Regions from separate parts of the Halomonas sp. BL6 genome, predicted to be linked through region 1. Evidence: predicted binding sites of a transcription regulator. Region 1 holds the regulator's gene; the other holds the start of a gene.
What was found. Region 1 encodes sigma-54, which starts transcription at its own class of promoters, with help from an activator protein. Its sites were predicted from a motif close to TGGCACNNNNNTTGCTNT; they were not measured.
Positions count from the first base shown of each region.

Region 2: a site for sigma-54 is predicted at 1,292-1,309, ahead of speB (agmatinase). Genes of this name have one in related genera too.

Region 1 is NZ_VDGL01000004.1:276,991-284,362, forward strand. Features, by position in the region: gene pmbA (metalloprotease PmbA) at 1-33, shown strand, start outside; gene FHJ80_RS10760 (HPr family phosphocarrier protein) at 50-319, opposite strand; gene rapZ (RNase adapter RapZ) at 358-1,275, opposite strand; gene ptsN (PTS IIA-like nitrogen regulatory protein PtsN) at 1,334-1,801, opposite strand; gene raiA (ribosome hibernation-promoting factor, HPF/YfiA family) at 1,806-2,114, opposite strand; gene FHJ80_RS10780 (RNA polymerase factor sigma-54) at 2,212-3,627, opposite strand; gene lptB (LPS export ABC transporter ATP-binding protein) at 3,733-4,491, opposite strand; gene lptA (lipopolysaccharide transport periplasmic protein LptA) at 4,503-4,997, opposite strand; gene lptC (LPS export ABC transporter periplasmic protein LptC) at 5,006-5,578, opposite strand; gene FHJ80_RS10800 (HAD family hydrolase) at 5,578-6,120, opposite strand; gene FHJ80_RS10805 (KpsF/GutQ family sugar-phosphate isomerase) at 6,163-7,149, opposite strand.
Region 2 is NZ_VDGL01000002.1:106,724-114,095, reverse strand. Features, by position in the region: gene FHJ80_RS04070 (sigma-54-dependent Fis family transcriptional regulator) at 1-1,131, opposite strand, end outside; gene speB (agmatinase) at 1,377-2,327, shown strand; gene FHJ80_RS04060 (YjiH family protein) at 2,463-3,845, shown strand; gene FHJ80_RS04055 (5-guanidino-2-oxopentanoate decarboxylase) at 3,856-5,484, shown strand; gene FHJ80_RS04050 (aldehyde dehydrogenase family protein) at 5,494-6,942, shown strand; gene FHJ80_RS04045 (SDR family NAD(P)-dependent oxidoreductase) at 6,960-7,372, opposite strand, start outside.

The DNA of each region.
Region 1 (7,372 bases):
CTGGTGGATGCGATGACCGTGGCGGGCAGCTAAGCGTACGCTGCATCGATTACTGATCTTCTTCAAACCGAGCGTCGAATAGCGCCTCGATAGCATCGAGCGCTCGTTCGGCGTCTTCCCCTTCTGCAATGACGGTGAGCTCGGTCCCGCAGGGCGCGGCGAGCATGAGCAGTGACATGATATTGGCAGCATCCGCTTTTTGCTGCTTCTTGTACACATGAATCTGGGCAGAGAACTGCTGGCCACACTGAACCAGTTTGGTGGCTGCGCGGGCGTGAAGGCCGCGCTGATTGGTAAGGGTCAACGTTCTTTCGGGCACTCTGGTTCCTTTTTGCCGAGTGGGGTTTTAGGGAGGGCTCAGGGAGTACTGGGCGTCGCCGCCGTATGTTGGGTTGTCGGCGTTTCGCTGAGCGTGTACTGCAGCCCTAGCTCGCGATGCCTCAACTGCACTTCCCCTGTTTGTTTGACGAGCCGCTGTGCAAGCTGCTCGATCATATAAACGGACCGGTGTTGGCCGCCCGTGCAGCCAATGGCCACGGTCATATAGCTGCGATGGCTATTTTGATAGGCCGGTAGCCACTTCTCCAGCCACGTTTCAATATCGCTTGCCATGGCCTCTACCACGGGGTAGCCGCTCAAGAAGTCGATGATGTTGGCGTCGCGACCGGTATATTGGCGCAGAGTAGGGTCCCAATAAGGATTGGGCAAGCAGCGTACGTCGAACACGAGGTCGGCATCCAGCGGAACGCCGCGTTTGTAGCCAAAGGACTCGAAGGTGAGCGTCAGTTGATGCTGGCGCTGATGAGCTACTTGGTCGGTAATGCGGCGTCGCAGATCGTGTACGGAGAGTCGAGACGTATCGATCAATAAATCGGCGAGGTCGCGAATGTCATTCAGCGTTTCTTCTTCTTTGTTGATCGCTTCTTCCAGCGTCATGTCGCTATCACGGGTGAGGGGATGACGACGGCGGGTGGCCGAGTAACGCTCCAGCAAAATACGCGCATCGGTTGTCAGGTAGATCACCTGAAAACGAATTTCCCGGTGGCGCAATTCTTCAAGTAGCGCTGGCAGACGCTCCAGCGCAGTAGGTAAGTTGCGTGCGTCGATACTGACGGCAATCCGGGTGCGCTCACCCTGGGCGCGCAACTCGTCGATAAGCGAGCCCAACAGCATGGCAGGCAAGTTATCGATCGCGTAATAGCCAAGATCTTCCAGCGCTTGTAAGGCGATAGACTTACCGGAACCTGAACGGCCGCTAATGATCACCAGTTGCATAGCGTCTCTCTTGGCGTTTGAGCGTAAGAAGTAAAGACAAATTGAAGGAGTAGATCTGTTACGCAGCTTGTTCGCGTATCTTGGCCGTTATCAGCGTCAACAGTTCTTTTTGACTGCCTGCTTTGCGCAGCTGTTGGCGAGTATCGGCGTCGTTCATGATCGTCGCGACTTGTCCGAGCAAAGCAAGGTGCGTGTCATCGGCTTCTTCAGGCACCAGCAAAACGAACACGAGATCGACCGGGTCCCCATCGATGGCATCGAAATCGACGGGTTCCGCCAGTTTCAAAAAGCCAGCAATGGGGGCACTGCAGTGCGGGCTTCTTGCGTGGGGAATGGCAACACCGTTGCCAATCCCCGTGCTGCCAAGACGCTCGCGCCCAATCAAACGACTGAACACTTCTTGGCTGTCGAGGCTGGGCGTGTTTTGGGCGATGAAGGTGCTGAAAAACTCCAGCACCCGCTTTTTGCTGCCCCCGGGTACGTCATAAAGCACGCGCTCCGGGGGGAGAATGGTTTCCAACGTCATTGAGTTAACGCACGCCTGCGCCTTGAGCGCGAGCTTGTGCTTTTTCCTTGTGTTTGACGAGTTGACGATCGATTTTGTCCGCAAGGGCATCGATGGCGGCATACATATCGTTATCGAGTGCCTCGGCATGAAGGTCAGCACCGGCGGCATGTAGCGTGCACGCTGCCTGCTGGCGCTCCTTTTCGACAGATAAGGTCACTTGTACCGTGGTGATATTGTCGTAGTGTCGTTCGACGCGTTCCAGCTTTTCGTTAACGTAGTCACGCAAGGCGTCAGTCAGTTCAACGTGATGACCAGTGATGTTTACTTGCATTGACGTGCTCCTTATCCATCGGGCTGTACTTCGATTGTAACCCTTTTTACGCTATTGCAAAGCCCTTGCGGTGAGTTTGTCACGACCAAACGTTTAACTAGCGTAAACGGCGGCGCTCGCTCGAAGAGGGAATGCCCATCGACTCGCGATATTTCGCGACGGTACGTCGTGCCACGCTTATTCCGCCCTCTTCGAGAAGCGTCACCAAGCGACTATCGGAGAGCGGTTTGCCTGAGGGCTCCTCTTGAATGAGCTTTTTGATACGTGCGCGAATGGCCGTGCTCGAGTGGCTGTCGCCGCCGTCTTGGCCACTGACTTGACTGGAGAAAAAGTATTTCAACTCGAACACGCCACGCGGTGTATGAATGAACTTCTGTGTCGTCACGCGTGAGATGGTCGACTCATGCATCTCTACGGCTTCGGCGATGTCGGCCAAGATCAGCGGCTTCATGGCCTCTTCGCCGTGCTCTAGAAAGCCAATTTGGCGAGCGATGATTTCACGCCCCACGCGCAGCAAGGTGTCATTGCGGCTAGAGAGGCTTTTGATCAGCCAGCGCGCTTCTTGAAGGTGCTCTTTCAAGAACTGGTTGTCCTGGCTCTTGTCGGCGCGTTTGATCAAGCTGGCGTAGTCGGGTTGGATGCGTAGCCGTGGAAGAGCGTCCGGGTTGAGCTCTAAATGCCAGCCTTCGTTGTCATGGCGCACGACCAGATCGGGAGTGATGTAGCTATCGTCGGTCACGCCGTAGGCGCTGCCGGGTCGGGGATCGAGGCTGCGAATTAATCGAATGACGTCATCCAGCTGCTCATCGTCCAGGCTCAAACGGCGCTTGAGGAGGCGCATATCGTCTTTGCCTAGCGCCTCCAAAAACTGTCGTACCAGCCGTTTGGCTGGCATCAATAGCGGGGTGTCTTCCGGCAACGCAGCAAGTTGAAGCATCAGACATTCTCGCAGGTCGCGAGCGAATACGCCGGTCGGCTCGAACTGCTGCAAGCGCAGTAGGGTATTTTCCACTTCCCGTTGGCTCAAGCCGTCATGACCTTGTGCTTTGAGCCCTTCACGAATGTCGTTGAGCGGCTGGGTAAGATAACCATTGGCGTCCAGCGCATCGATCAGGCTCTCCGCAATTGCATATTCCCGTGAGCTGACATCGGTCATGGCCAGTTGCCACAGCAAATGGCCATGAAGGCTTTGGCCAGCGGCTTGACGCTCGAAGTCGGGTCCTTCGCTACCACCGCTCAGACTGCCCATGTCTTGATAGGTGTCCGACCAGTCGCTGTCGACGGAGAGTTCGTTGGGAATGCTGTCAGACCACTCGGCCTCTTGCGGCTCGCTGACTGCCTGCTCTCCAAACTCGTCCTCTTGCTCGAGCATAGGGTTGGCGTCAAGCGCTTGCTGAATTTCTTGACGGAGGTCCAGCGTAGAGAGCTGCAGCAAGGCAATGGCCTGTTGCAGCTGGGGTGTCATGGTCAGCTGTGTGCCGATACGCAATTGGAGAGAAGCTTTCATGACCATCTGAGAACCACTCGTTAATCAGAAAGCTCCACCCTAGAGCGAGTTATGGCTACGTGCAAGTGCAATAAGCATGCCACTAAAAGAAAAGTTTGGTCAGGCCTCGGTTTAGAGCCGGAAATCAGCGCCCAGATAGACGTCGCGGACCTTTTGGTTATTGAGAATCTCCTGGGCGTTTCCACTGGCGATGATGTGGCCATCGCCAACGATGTAGGCGATATCGCAAATATCCAGGGTTTCACGCACGTTGTGGTCGGTGATCAAGACGCCGATGTGGCGTTTTTTGAGTGCGCGGATAATGGTTTTGATTTCGCCGACCGAAATAGGGTCGACCCCGGCAAAGGGTTCGTCGAGTAGAATGAACGCGGGCTCGGTGGCCAGCGACCGCGCGATCTCTACTCGACGGCGCTCGCCTCCTGAGAGGCTCATGCCTAGGTTGTCACGAATATGGGTGATATGAAAATCTTCGAGCAGTGACTCCAGGCGAGCTTCTCTGGCGCTGCGATCGAGCGTTTTGCGCGTCTCGAGGATGGCCATGATGTTATCGGCTACCGAGAGCTTGCGAAAAATCGAGGCCTCTTGGGGAAGATACCCAATGCCTGCCATGGCGCGTTCGTGCATGGGCGCGTGGGTCAAATCCAGATCGTCGATACCCACATTGCCCGCATCGGATTTGACCAGTCCGACGATCATGTAAAACGAGGTGGTTTTACCGGCTCCATTGGGGCCCAACAGTCCAACGACACTGCCCTGGGCGATTTCCAGGTTGATGTCCTTGACGACGCGGCGGCGTTTGTAGCTCTTCGCTAGGTGGTGGGCGTAGAGCGTTTTGACAGGTGCGGAATCTGCAGACGTTGATGCTGCCACGTGGGCGCTCCCTATTGTTCCGGCTGAAGGGTCATGCGAATGCGCTGGTTGTCGCTACCGTTCACGTCGGAGCGAGCTTGCACCACTTCCTGGTCGATGAAGTACTCTAGGCGGCCCCCTTGAAAGCGGTCGCCTTGCTGGGTCAGTTCGGCTTGGTCGATCAGCTCCACGCGGCGTTCGGCGACGTGATAGATGATGCGCCGCGCCCAACCTTCCATGGGGGTCTCCTGGTCGTCGAGACGATTGCGCAAGTAGGCACGCTCACCCGTGGCAATGGCTTGAGAAAGTTCCCCTGCATCATTGCGCTGAATCTCTACGCGTTCGCCGCGCAATTGCATTTCGCCTTGACGAATATCCACGTTACCTGAGTAAACTGCGGTGCCCGCGCGCTGGTCGAGGTCCAGGCGGTCGGCTTCTACTTCGATGGGTGCTTGGCTTTGCGCCATGGCAGCCGTCGCCAGCGGTAGCGTTAAAGCAAAGAGGGTGGTGCGGAGAGAGGCATTCATCGCGACTCCTAGGGGGTACGAGTGGCCGGCGGATGCACGCCGCGCACGTTGTTGGTCAGGCGGACCTGGCTGTCATCCAGCCAAACGTCCATGCGGGAAGCTTCCATACGCTGAGGGGGCTGCTGCAACAGCACGGGCGTAGTGCTCCAGGCGTGGCGGGTCACGCCATCGTAGTTGAGTTGCTGTGTATCGAGCTGCCAACCCTCTTCAGGCGCGAGCAGCCGGGCAGACCCGCGCAGCGTCAAGGCCTGAGTATCGGTATTCAGGGTGCCGGTATCCGCGGTCGCCAACCACTCCCGCTGTTCGCTATCGAACAGCGTAGCACGTGGCGACACGACATCTGTCATGGCCGTTTGAGGTGTATGCACTAGCCGGGGAGTGACCAGCGACTGCTGAATCGCCCCCGATTCCCCAAATAGGGTGATTTCGGCATTCTCTAATACATGACCTGGCTCCTGAGCGCGCGCTTGCTCGTCGATATCTCGCTCTTGGGCGCTGCGCGGGTCGAGCCAAACCAAAAGCATGCCCAGGACGACGACCAGTGCCGTTACCCAAACTCGTTTTCTGAGCTTTACGCCCATCATGAGTGCCTGTGAAGATAGGTGTCGAGTACGGCATCCCAATGCCCTTGGGAGGTGAGCAGCGTATCGCAAATTTCACGCACCGCGCCGTGCCCGCCCAACCGTTCGGTGATCCAATCGGCGTGGGTATGCATATAATCGGGTGCATTGGGGACCGTGATGCCAACGCCTGCGCGCTTGATGGGTGCCAAGTCTGGCAGGTCGTCCCCGCAGTAAGCGACTTGTTCGAGCGTAATATCCAGCCGCTGGCAGAGGGCTCTCAGGGTCGTGAGTTTGTCTTCGCAGCCTTGATGCACATGGCTGATACCTAGTGCCGCAGCGCGCTGGCTGACCATCGGCGAATCGCGGCCGGTGATGAGCGCCACATGAATGCCAACGCGTTTGAGCAGTTTCAAGCCATGCCCATCCTGAGTGTGAAACGCTTTGATCTCGATGCCGTCGGCTTGAAAGTAGAGTCGGCCGTCCGTCAAAACGCCATCTACGTCTAGTGCAAGTAGTTTTACGCGGCGGAGCCGGTCGAGTAGTGCATCGGGTAGGGCCATATAGCCTCCTTAACATCCATGGCAAAAAGCGTTATCACGCAGTTAAATCACACCGCTGGCCAGTAAGTCATGCATATGTAGCGCGCCGATGGGACGCTGTTGCTCGTCGACGACGGCCAGCGCGGTTATCCGGCTATCTTCCATAATACGTACCGCTTCGGCTGCTAGCACGTCAGGACCGATGCGTTTGCCTGGGCGCGTCATGACGTCGTCGACTCGCACATCGCGCAAGTCATGAAATTGGTCCAATGTGCGTCTCAGGTCACCGTCGGTATATACACCTGCCAAACGGCCTTCGCTATCGATGACGCAGGTGAACCCAAGCCCTTGGCGTGTGATCTCTAAAAGCGCATCGCGTAGCGGGCTACCCAATGCAACCTGAGGCAGCCGCGTGCCGTCGTGCATGAGATCGCGGACTCGCAGTAGCAGCCGCTTGCCGAGGCTTCCGCCCGGATGAGAGAGCGCAAAATCCTCCGCTGTAAAGCCACGTGCTTCAAGCAAGGCCACGGCAAGGGCGTCCCCCAGTGCTAGCGCGGCGGTGGTCGAGCTTGTAGGGGCAAGATCCAGCGGGCATGCTTCGCGCTCGACGCCGCTGTCCAAATGGGCATCGGCGTGGCGTGCCAGGGTAGAGCCTGGACGTCCAGTCATGCTCACCAGCGGGGTGCCAAGCCTTTTAAGCAGAGGGAGTAGCGCCGTGACTTCAGCTGTTTCGCCGGAGTTAGAGAGCGCCAACACCACGTCGGTACGGGTGATCATACCGAGATCGCCGTGGCTGGCTTCACCTGGGTGTACGAAAAAGGCGGGCGTACCGGTGCTTGCCAGCGTGGCAGCCAGTTTGCCTGCAATATGACCCGACTTGCCCATGCCGGTCACCACCACGCGGCCTTGGCAGGCGAGAATGAGCTGGCAGGCATGGTCGAATTGGTCGTCTAGCTTGGCTTGGAGGCCGCCGATGGCTGCTTGCTCGATTTGCAGCGTGCGCAGCGCACTTTCACGCAGTTGGCTGGGTGTAGAGAGTGGCTGGCCCATGGCATGTCTCGTTTTCATGATGTGAATGGGTAGCTGGTAAGAATAACATCTTGCGGCGCTATTTAGCTAAATCACGACAAGGTCGTCGATGGTATGGAGGGCTCCATTGCATGAACGATGGTGCGCTCACTGTTAGCGTCGCTGCTGTTGAGAGTAGCGTTGGATCATGATGTTCGATACTATTTCGAAAACACTGTTTTTTAAACTGCCCTGTGGCTTGTCG
Region 2 (7,372 bases), on a different contig from region 1:
CAGCCAGTTTTCCAGCTCCCTGACATTACCCGGCCAGTCGCTGCCCATGAGGGTCGACCATACGTGATTACCGAGAATTTTCTGCCGCCCATAGCGCTGGTTTAGCCGTTGTAAGCATGCTTCCACCAAGTCGGGAATATCCTCACGTCGGTCGCGCAGCGGTGGCAGGGTGACCGGGATGACGTTGAGGCGGTAGTAAAGGTCGAGGCGGAAACGCCCCGCTTCCACCTGCTTGCCCAAATCCTGATTGGTCGCGACCACCAAGCGAAAATCGACCCGGCGGGAGCGCGTATCCCCAAGGCGCGTCAGGCTGCCATCCTGGATGACTTTCAACAGCTTGGTTTGCATTAACAACGGCAGCTCGCCGATTTCATCCAGAAACAGCGTGCCCCCTTCGGCCTGTTCCAGCAGCCCCGCTTTGCCTTGCCGTGCTGCACCGCTAAACGCGCCGGGCTGGTAGCCGAACATCTCCGACTCAAACAGGTTGTCGGGAATTGATGCGCAGTTGACCTCGATGAAAGGGCCTCGATGGCGCGCGCTCCAGCGGTGTAGCTGCTTGGCAAAGGCTGTCTTGCCCACACCGGACTCCCCCAGCATCAGTACATTGGCATCCGATGGTGCCACGCGCTTGAGCAACAGGGCGATTTCCCGCATCACATGGCTTCTGACCTGAAGGTGGTCCAGCGCAGCATCCAGCGCTTGCTCTTCGGCATCGGGGGCGGCCTGGCTGCGTTTCAAGTGCTCACTAAAGCGTTTTTGCAGCAGGGCGTATTCGTCCTGCAGCAGCTGAAGGTCGGTCAAATCCCGTGAGCGGCTGACAATGCGCTCCAGCTTGCCGTTGACGAACACGGGGTAGGCTTCTGCGATGACGCGGCGACCCGTGCCGGTGATTTGCATTAGCTGAGCGGGCTGGCGGGTGCGCATCACTTCCAGGGTGATGGAAGGTTTCAAAACGCCGGCCGCCTGCAGCTGTTGAACGCTGCTGGAGAGCAGCTCTTCCCGCGAGACGCCGTACACCGCCTCGGCACCTGGGCTTATATCCAAGATTTGACCGTCGCCACTGACAATAAAAAAGTGGTCATTCGCGGTTTCCACAATGGTTTGCAGTACGCGCCTGTCGATTTCACTCATGCGTCCCTCCTTATCTACCGCCGCCGCTTTTATAGCGTTGGATGAACAGAGTGATGCAAAGATGACTCGTTGATTCATTTTTGCATCGTTTCATCGGCTAATCGATTCATTTTTGCATCGATAAAGCAAGAAACCTACCTATTTATCAGCGCGGGTAACTTGGCATGGTCTGTGCAGTACCTGTGTATGAGCTAGATAAATCGCTAGGCCGTCAGGCTAGCCACAATAAATCCAAGGAGAGAACGATGTCGGAATTCAATCAGCCGCTGGGCGGCAACACCATGCCGCGCTTTGCAGGCCCTGCCACCATGATGCGCCTGCCCACACAAGAGAGTGCCGAAGGGCTGGATGCAGCGTTTATCGGCATTCCCATGGATATCGGTACATCGAACCGCCCCGGTACGCGCCTAGGACCCCGCCAGATTCGTGACGAGTCGCGCATGTTGCGTCCTTATAACATGGCAACAGGCGCTGCGCCGTTCGAGCACCTTCAGGTTGCCGATATCGGTGATGTGCCCATCAACACCTTTCATCTACCGAAAAGTGTCGACATCATCACCGCTTTTTACGATGACGTACTGAAGCACGGCTGCATTCCGCTGACGCTGGGCGGCGAGCATACGCTGACGCTACCAATCTTGCGTTCTATGGCGAAAAGACACGGCCCGGTGGGGCTGATTCATATCGATGCCCACGCGGATGTGAATGAGCACATGTTTGGCGAGCCCATTGCGCACGGCACGCCGTTCCGTCGTGCCCAGGAAGAAGGCTTGCTGGCTCATGGCAAAGTCGTGCAGATCGGCCTACGCGGCACCGGCTACGCCCCCGAAGATTTCGACTGGTGCCGGGAGCAGGGTTTCCGCGTAGTGCCCGCCGAAGAGTGCTGGCATCGCTCGCTGGCCCCACTGATGGCCGAAGTGCGTGAGCAAATGGGCGATACCCCGGTGTACATCAGTTTCGACATCGATGGTCTGGACCCTTCGGTCGCCCCCGGTACCGGCACGGTGGAAATGGGCGGGCTGACCTCTGCCCAAGGCTTGGAAATCGTGCGGGGCGCTGCGGGCTTGAATATCGTTGGTGGCGATCTAGTGGAAGTGTCGCCACCCTACGACCCCAGCGGCAATACAGCGCTCATGGGGGCCACGCTGCTGTATGAAATGCTCTGTGTCTTGCCGGGCGTTAAACGTAATACCTAACCCCAATACGCACGGATTCATGAAAACGCGCTGACCTAACAAGGCGCAGATGACAATACATGAGAAGGGAAGTCTCGCTTCCCTTCCGGACGCCGCCAGCCCACCTCCAATAATCACACTCAAAAGGTGAATCGTATGTCTCATTCTCAAGCGAAGTCGGAAGAACCGACATCGACGGCCCCCATCCCTAGCCGAGATTTACTGAAGTTTCTGATCCCTTCCATCATTGGGGTAATGCTGTTTTTGGTGCCTTTCCAAATAGGTGATTCGATCAATATTGGCATGGGGATCATGGCAGATGGGCTGCAATCTCTGCTGGAGGACGCCTTACCCGCTATCGCGTTGTTCGTATTGTGCCTATCAGTCGTCGTGACGCTCTACGTTAAAGTCACCCAACCTGCCTGGGCGAAAAGTGGGCCTTTCCACGATATGTTCAATGTGGGCGCGATTTGGATAGCCATGCGGGTCTTGGGTGCCGTTTTTGTCATCATGACTTTTTTCCAGTTTGGGCCTGAGTTCGTCACTGCGTCGTTTACCGGCGGTGTCATGCTCAATGACTTAGCCCCCGTGTTGTTGACCTTTTTCTTCTTTGCTGCCGTATTGCTGCCATTTCTGGTCGAATTCGGTTTCATGGAGTTCATTGGCACCATGGTACGCAAACCGTTTCGCATCATTTTCAACTTGCCTGGGCGAAGCGCTATCGATGCGACTGCCTCTTGGATGGGGTCGGGAACGGTGGGCGTGCTGATTACTGCCCAACAGTACGAGCAGGGCTATTACAATGGCCGCGAAGCCTCGGTGATTGCAACGAACTTCTCTGTCGCGTCCATCGCTTTTAGTCTGTTAGTAGTCAATTTCGTCAATCTCAATCACCTGTTCGTGCCGTTCTACTTTACCGTCGTGGTGTCGGGCTTAATTGCTGCGGTGGTTGTCTCGCGGATTCCGCCGCTGTCGCGTAAATCCGATGACTACTACGAGCCGGTCGGCTGCCAGTTAAGCGAGGAGCGCACCGAAAACGTGGGCCTGTTCCGCTACAGCCTGTTGCAGGCCACCCGCCGCGCGGCAGGCGCGCCAGGGCCAAAAGAACTAGCACGGTTGGCGCTGCTCAACGTTATCGACATCTTCTTGACGCTGTTGCCGCTGGTGTTTGCGATTGGCACCGTAGCGCTGATTCTGGCCGAGTTCACGCCGCTATTTACCTGGCTCTCTTACCCCATGGTGCCGGTGCTGGAGCTGCTGCGGCTTCCCGAAGCCCAGGCGGCCGCCCCTGCCACGCTGGTAGGATTCGCGGACATGTTCCTGCCTGCCGTGCTGGCCACCAACATCGATAGCGAGCTGACCCGCTTCGTGATTGCCTGCCTCTCCATGACGCAGCTGGTGTATATGTCGGAAATTGGTGCGCTGCTGCTCAAGTCGAAGATTCCCATCAGGTTCTGGGAGCTAGCCGTGGTGTTTCTGCTGCGTACGGCCATTACGCTGCCAATCATTGCCTTCATGGCCCATACGTTTTTCTTCTAAGAGGTCATGTATGAACGAGTCAACGACGATGACCTGCGCCGACCTGTTGATCCGCCTGCTGCGCGATACCTACGGCGTGCGGGCACTGTTTGGCATTCCCGGTGTACACACGGTCGAGCTGTACCGTGGCCTGGAAGGCAGTGAGGTAGAGCACATCACCCCGCGCCACGAGCAGGGGGCTGGCTTCATGGCCGATGGCTATGCCCGTGCCAGCGGTCAGCCGGGGGTGTGCTTGATCATCACCGGGCCGGGGATGACCAATATAGCCACCGCCATGGGCCAAGCCCTGGCGGACTCCATTCCTATGCTGGTGATCTCCAGCGTCAACCGACGCGATACCTTGGGTTTAGGTCAGGGGCGGCTGCACGAACTGCCCAGCCAGCAGCAACTGATCAGCGGCGTGACGCGGTTTAGCCACACGCTGCTGGATGCCAGCACGCTGCCGGAAGTACTGGCCCGCGCCTTTGCCGTGTTCAGTGGTGCTCGCCCAGGCCCGGTACATATCGAAATCCCTATCGATCTGTTTAATGCGCCTGTCAGCGTGCCGACTAGCTGGCAAGCGCCCACGCTATACCGCGCGGCTCCCGACCCGGAAGGGCTGGCCGAGGCGGCTCGGCTACTCAAGGCGGCGCAGCAGCCTCTGGTGCTGTTAGGGGGTGGTTGTGTGTCAGCGCCAGACGCCGCCAGGGCCCTGGTAGAGCAGCTGGATGCCCCCACGGTGACGACCATCAACGCCAAGGGACTGCTGGGGCGTGATCACCCGCTGGACCTGGGAGCCAATGCCGCACTGCCCGCTGTGAGGGAGCTGGCTGCCAGTGCCGATGTGATTTTGGCCATAGGCACCGAGCTGGGCGAAACCGACTATGACGTCGTTTTCGACGACGGCTTTCATCTCAACGGCACGCTGATTCGTATCGACATCGATCCCGAGCAGCTGGTGCGCAATCAGCGTACTACGCTCGGCCTGGTGGGCGATGCCGGGCGGAGTTTGCAGCTTCTGCTCAAGCATTTTTCTGAGCCTCTGAAACGTCAGGGCGTCGAGCGAACGGCCTCTACTCTGAACGCTTTGGATTTGGCCAACGATCCCGCGTTTAGCGATTTCGTGCCCCTCTACGCAACGCTGGCCGACCATTTGCCTGACGCCATTCTCGTGGGCGACTCCACCGCGCCGGTGTATGCCGGCAACCACCTCGTCAGCCAGCCCGCGCCGCGCCGCTATCTCAATGCGTCTACTGGCTACGGCACCTTGGGCTATGGGCTACCTGCGGCACTAGGGGCGCAGCTAGCCCGGCCAGATTTACCCGTCGTAGCGTTGGTGGGGGATGGCGGGGTGATGTTTACACTCTCGGAACTCGCCACCGCCGTGGAAGCTCGTCTGCCCGTGGTCGTCGTGCTATGGCATAACGCCGGTTATGAAGAGATCCGCCGCTATATGGATGCCAACGGCGTAGCTCGCTTGGGGGTCGATATTCAAGCGCCCAACTTCCTGACTCTGGCCGAAGGCTTCGGCTGCCCGGGCATGCTGGTAGAGAGCCCCGACGAGCTTTCCGAGGCGCTCGCCAACCGTGCTCCCAGCGGGCCGCTACTGATCGAGATCGACGCCGCTGCCTGGCAGCGCGCGTGCTCACCTTCTGACTAGGACGTTTCCATGCAGACACTCAACCAGCAGTTCATCAACAACCAGTGGGTTGCATCGAAGGGCACCCGTTTGCTCGACGTGATGAATCCTTACCTCGAGGAGCGTATTGCCCAGGTCACAGCGGGAGATGCGACAGATGTCGATCTTGCCGTAAACGCCGCTCAACAGGCTCAACCTGAATGGCAGGCGTTGGGAGGGGCCGCACGTGCCAACTACCTCGATGGATTTGCTGATGCACTAGCGTCTCGTCGAGAGGCATTGATCACCCTGTCGGCCACCAATAACGGTAAGCCTCTGGTGGAAGCAGGTGTTGATCTGGACGATGCGATTGCCTGCTATCGCTACTACGCCAAGCAAGCCAAAGCGCTGGATGCCCGGCAAGGGGAACGGGTCAATGTCGACATGGACGGCGTTGAAGCACGCACGTATCACGACCCTGTCGGCGTCGTGGGGCTGATCGCACCCTGGAACTTCCCGCTAGTGACCAGTGCCTGGAAGCTGGCGCCTGCCTTGGCTGCAGGCTGTACTGCCGTGCTCAAACCGTCGGAAGTGACGCCACTGCCTGAACGGGTGCTGGCGGAGATCGCGCTGGAAATCGGCTTGCCCGCAGGGGTGTTGAATCTGCTCAATGGTGACGGTAAGGGCATCGGTGCGCCGCTGACGAACCACCCTGGCGTGGATAAAATCTCCTTTACCGGCAGTAACCGCGTGGGCGAGGCCGTCATGCAGGCTGCCAGTACCCGCACCGCGAGCGTATCGCTGGAGCTGGGCGGTAAATCGCCCATTGTAGTGATGGAAGACGCAGACCCTGCCCAAGCCGCTGACTGGGTGATGGCCGGTATCTACTTCAACGCTGGGCAGATCTGCTCAGCCACGTCGCGTCTATTGGTACACGAAGACATTGCCGAAGCACTTTATGCGGCGCTTGCCGAACGGATGGATGCGCTGACACTGGGCGACCCGCTTGCCGAAGGTACCGACTTAGGGCCGTTGACCAGCGCCAAGCAGCGCGATGCGGTAAAGCGTTATCTGGATATTGCCGAGCAGGAAGGCCTCACGGTAGTGCGCGATGGGCGGCACCGCACGCTACCCGCGCAAGGCTATTTTCTAGCACCCACACTTTACCGGGATGTGCCGGTAGAGAGCCGTTTGTGGAAAGAAGAGATCTTCGGCCCCGTGCTTTGCGGCCATAGCGTGACCAGCGATGCCGAAGCCATTCGGCTTGCCAATGCCAGTGACTTTGGCCTCGCCGCCACGGTGATCAGTGGTGATCCGGAACGCGCCAAGCGCATTGGCCGCCAGTTGAGGGCAGGCAGTATTTGGTACAACAGCGAGCAGCTCGTACTGCCCGAAACCGCCTGGGGCGGCTTCAAGCGTAGCGGCATTGGCCGCGAGTTGGGGCCTTGGGGACTGAGTGCCTACCTAGAGGTGAAGCATGTGGTTGGCCCAGCGACGTAATGCGCCGAGCCCAACACTCACGTTTGATTGCGCAAAATGGTCGGTGCTGACCACTGCTGACACACGGGCATGACTTCCAGGCGGGTGATGTTGACGTGGGCAGGCAGGGAGGCCACATGCAGCGCCTGCGTGGCCACGTCTTCCGGCTGGAGCGGTTGAGCACCTTCGTAGTAGCGGTCGGCGACGCTCTGGTCGCCCTTCATGCGCACCAGGGTGAACTCGCTGGCCGTCATGCCGGGGGCCAGGTCCGTGACGCGAATGCCCAGCGGGCCCACGTCACAGCGTAGGTTATAGCTGAACTGCTCCACGAAAGCCTTGGTGGCACCGTATACATGGCCGCCCGGGTAGGGCGTATTGGCGGCAATGGAGCCCAGGTTGATGATCGTGGCCCCTGAGGGAGAAGCGCACAGATGCGGCAGCAAGTGCTTGG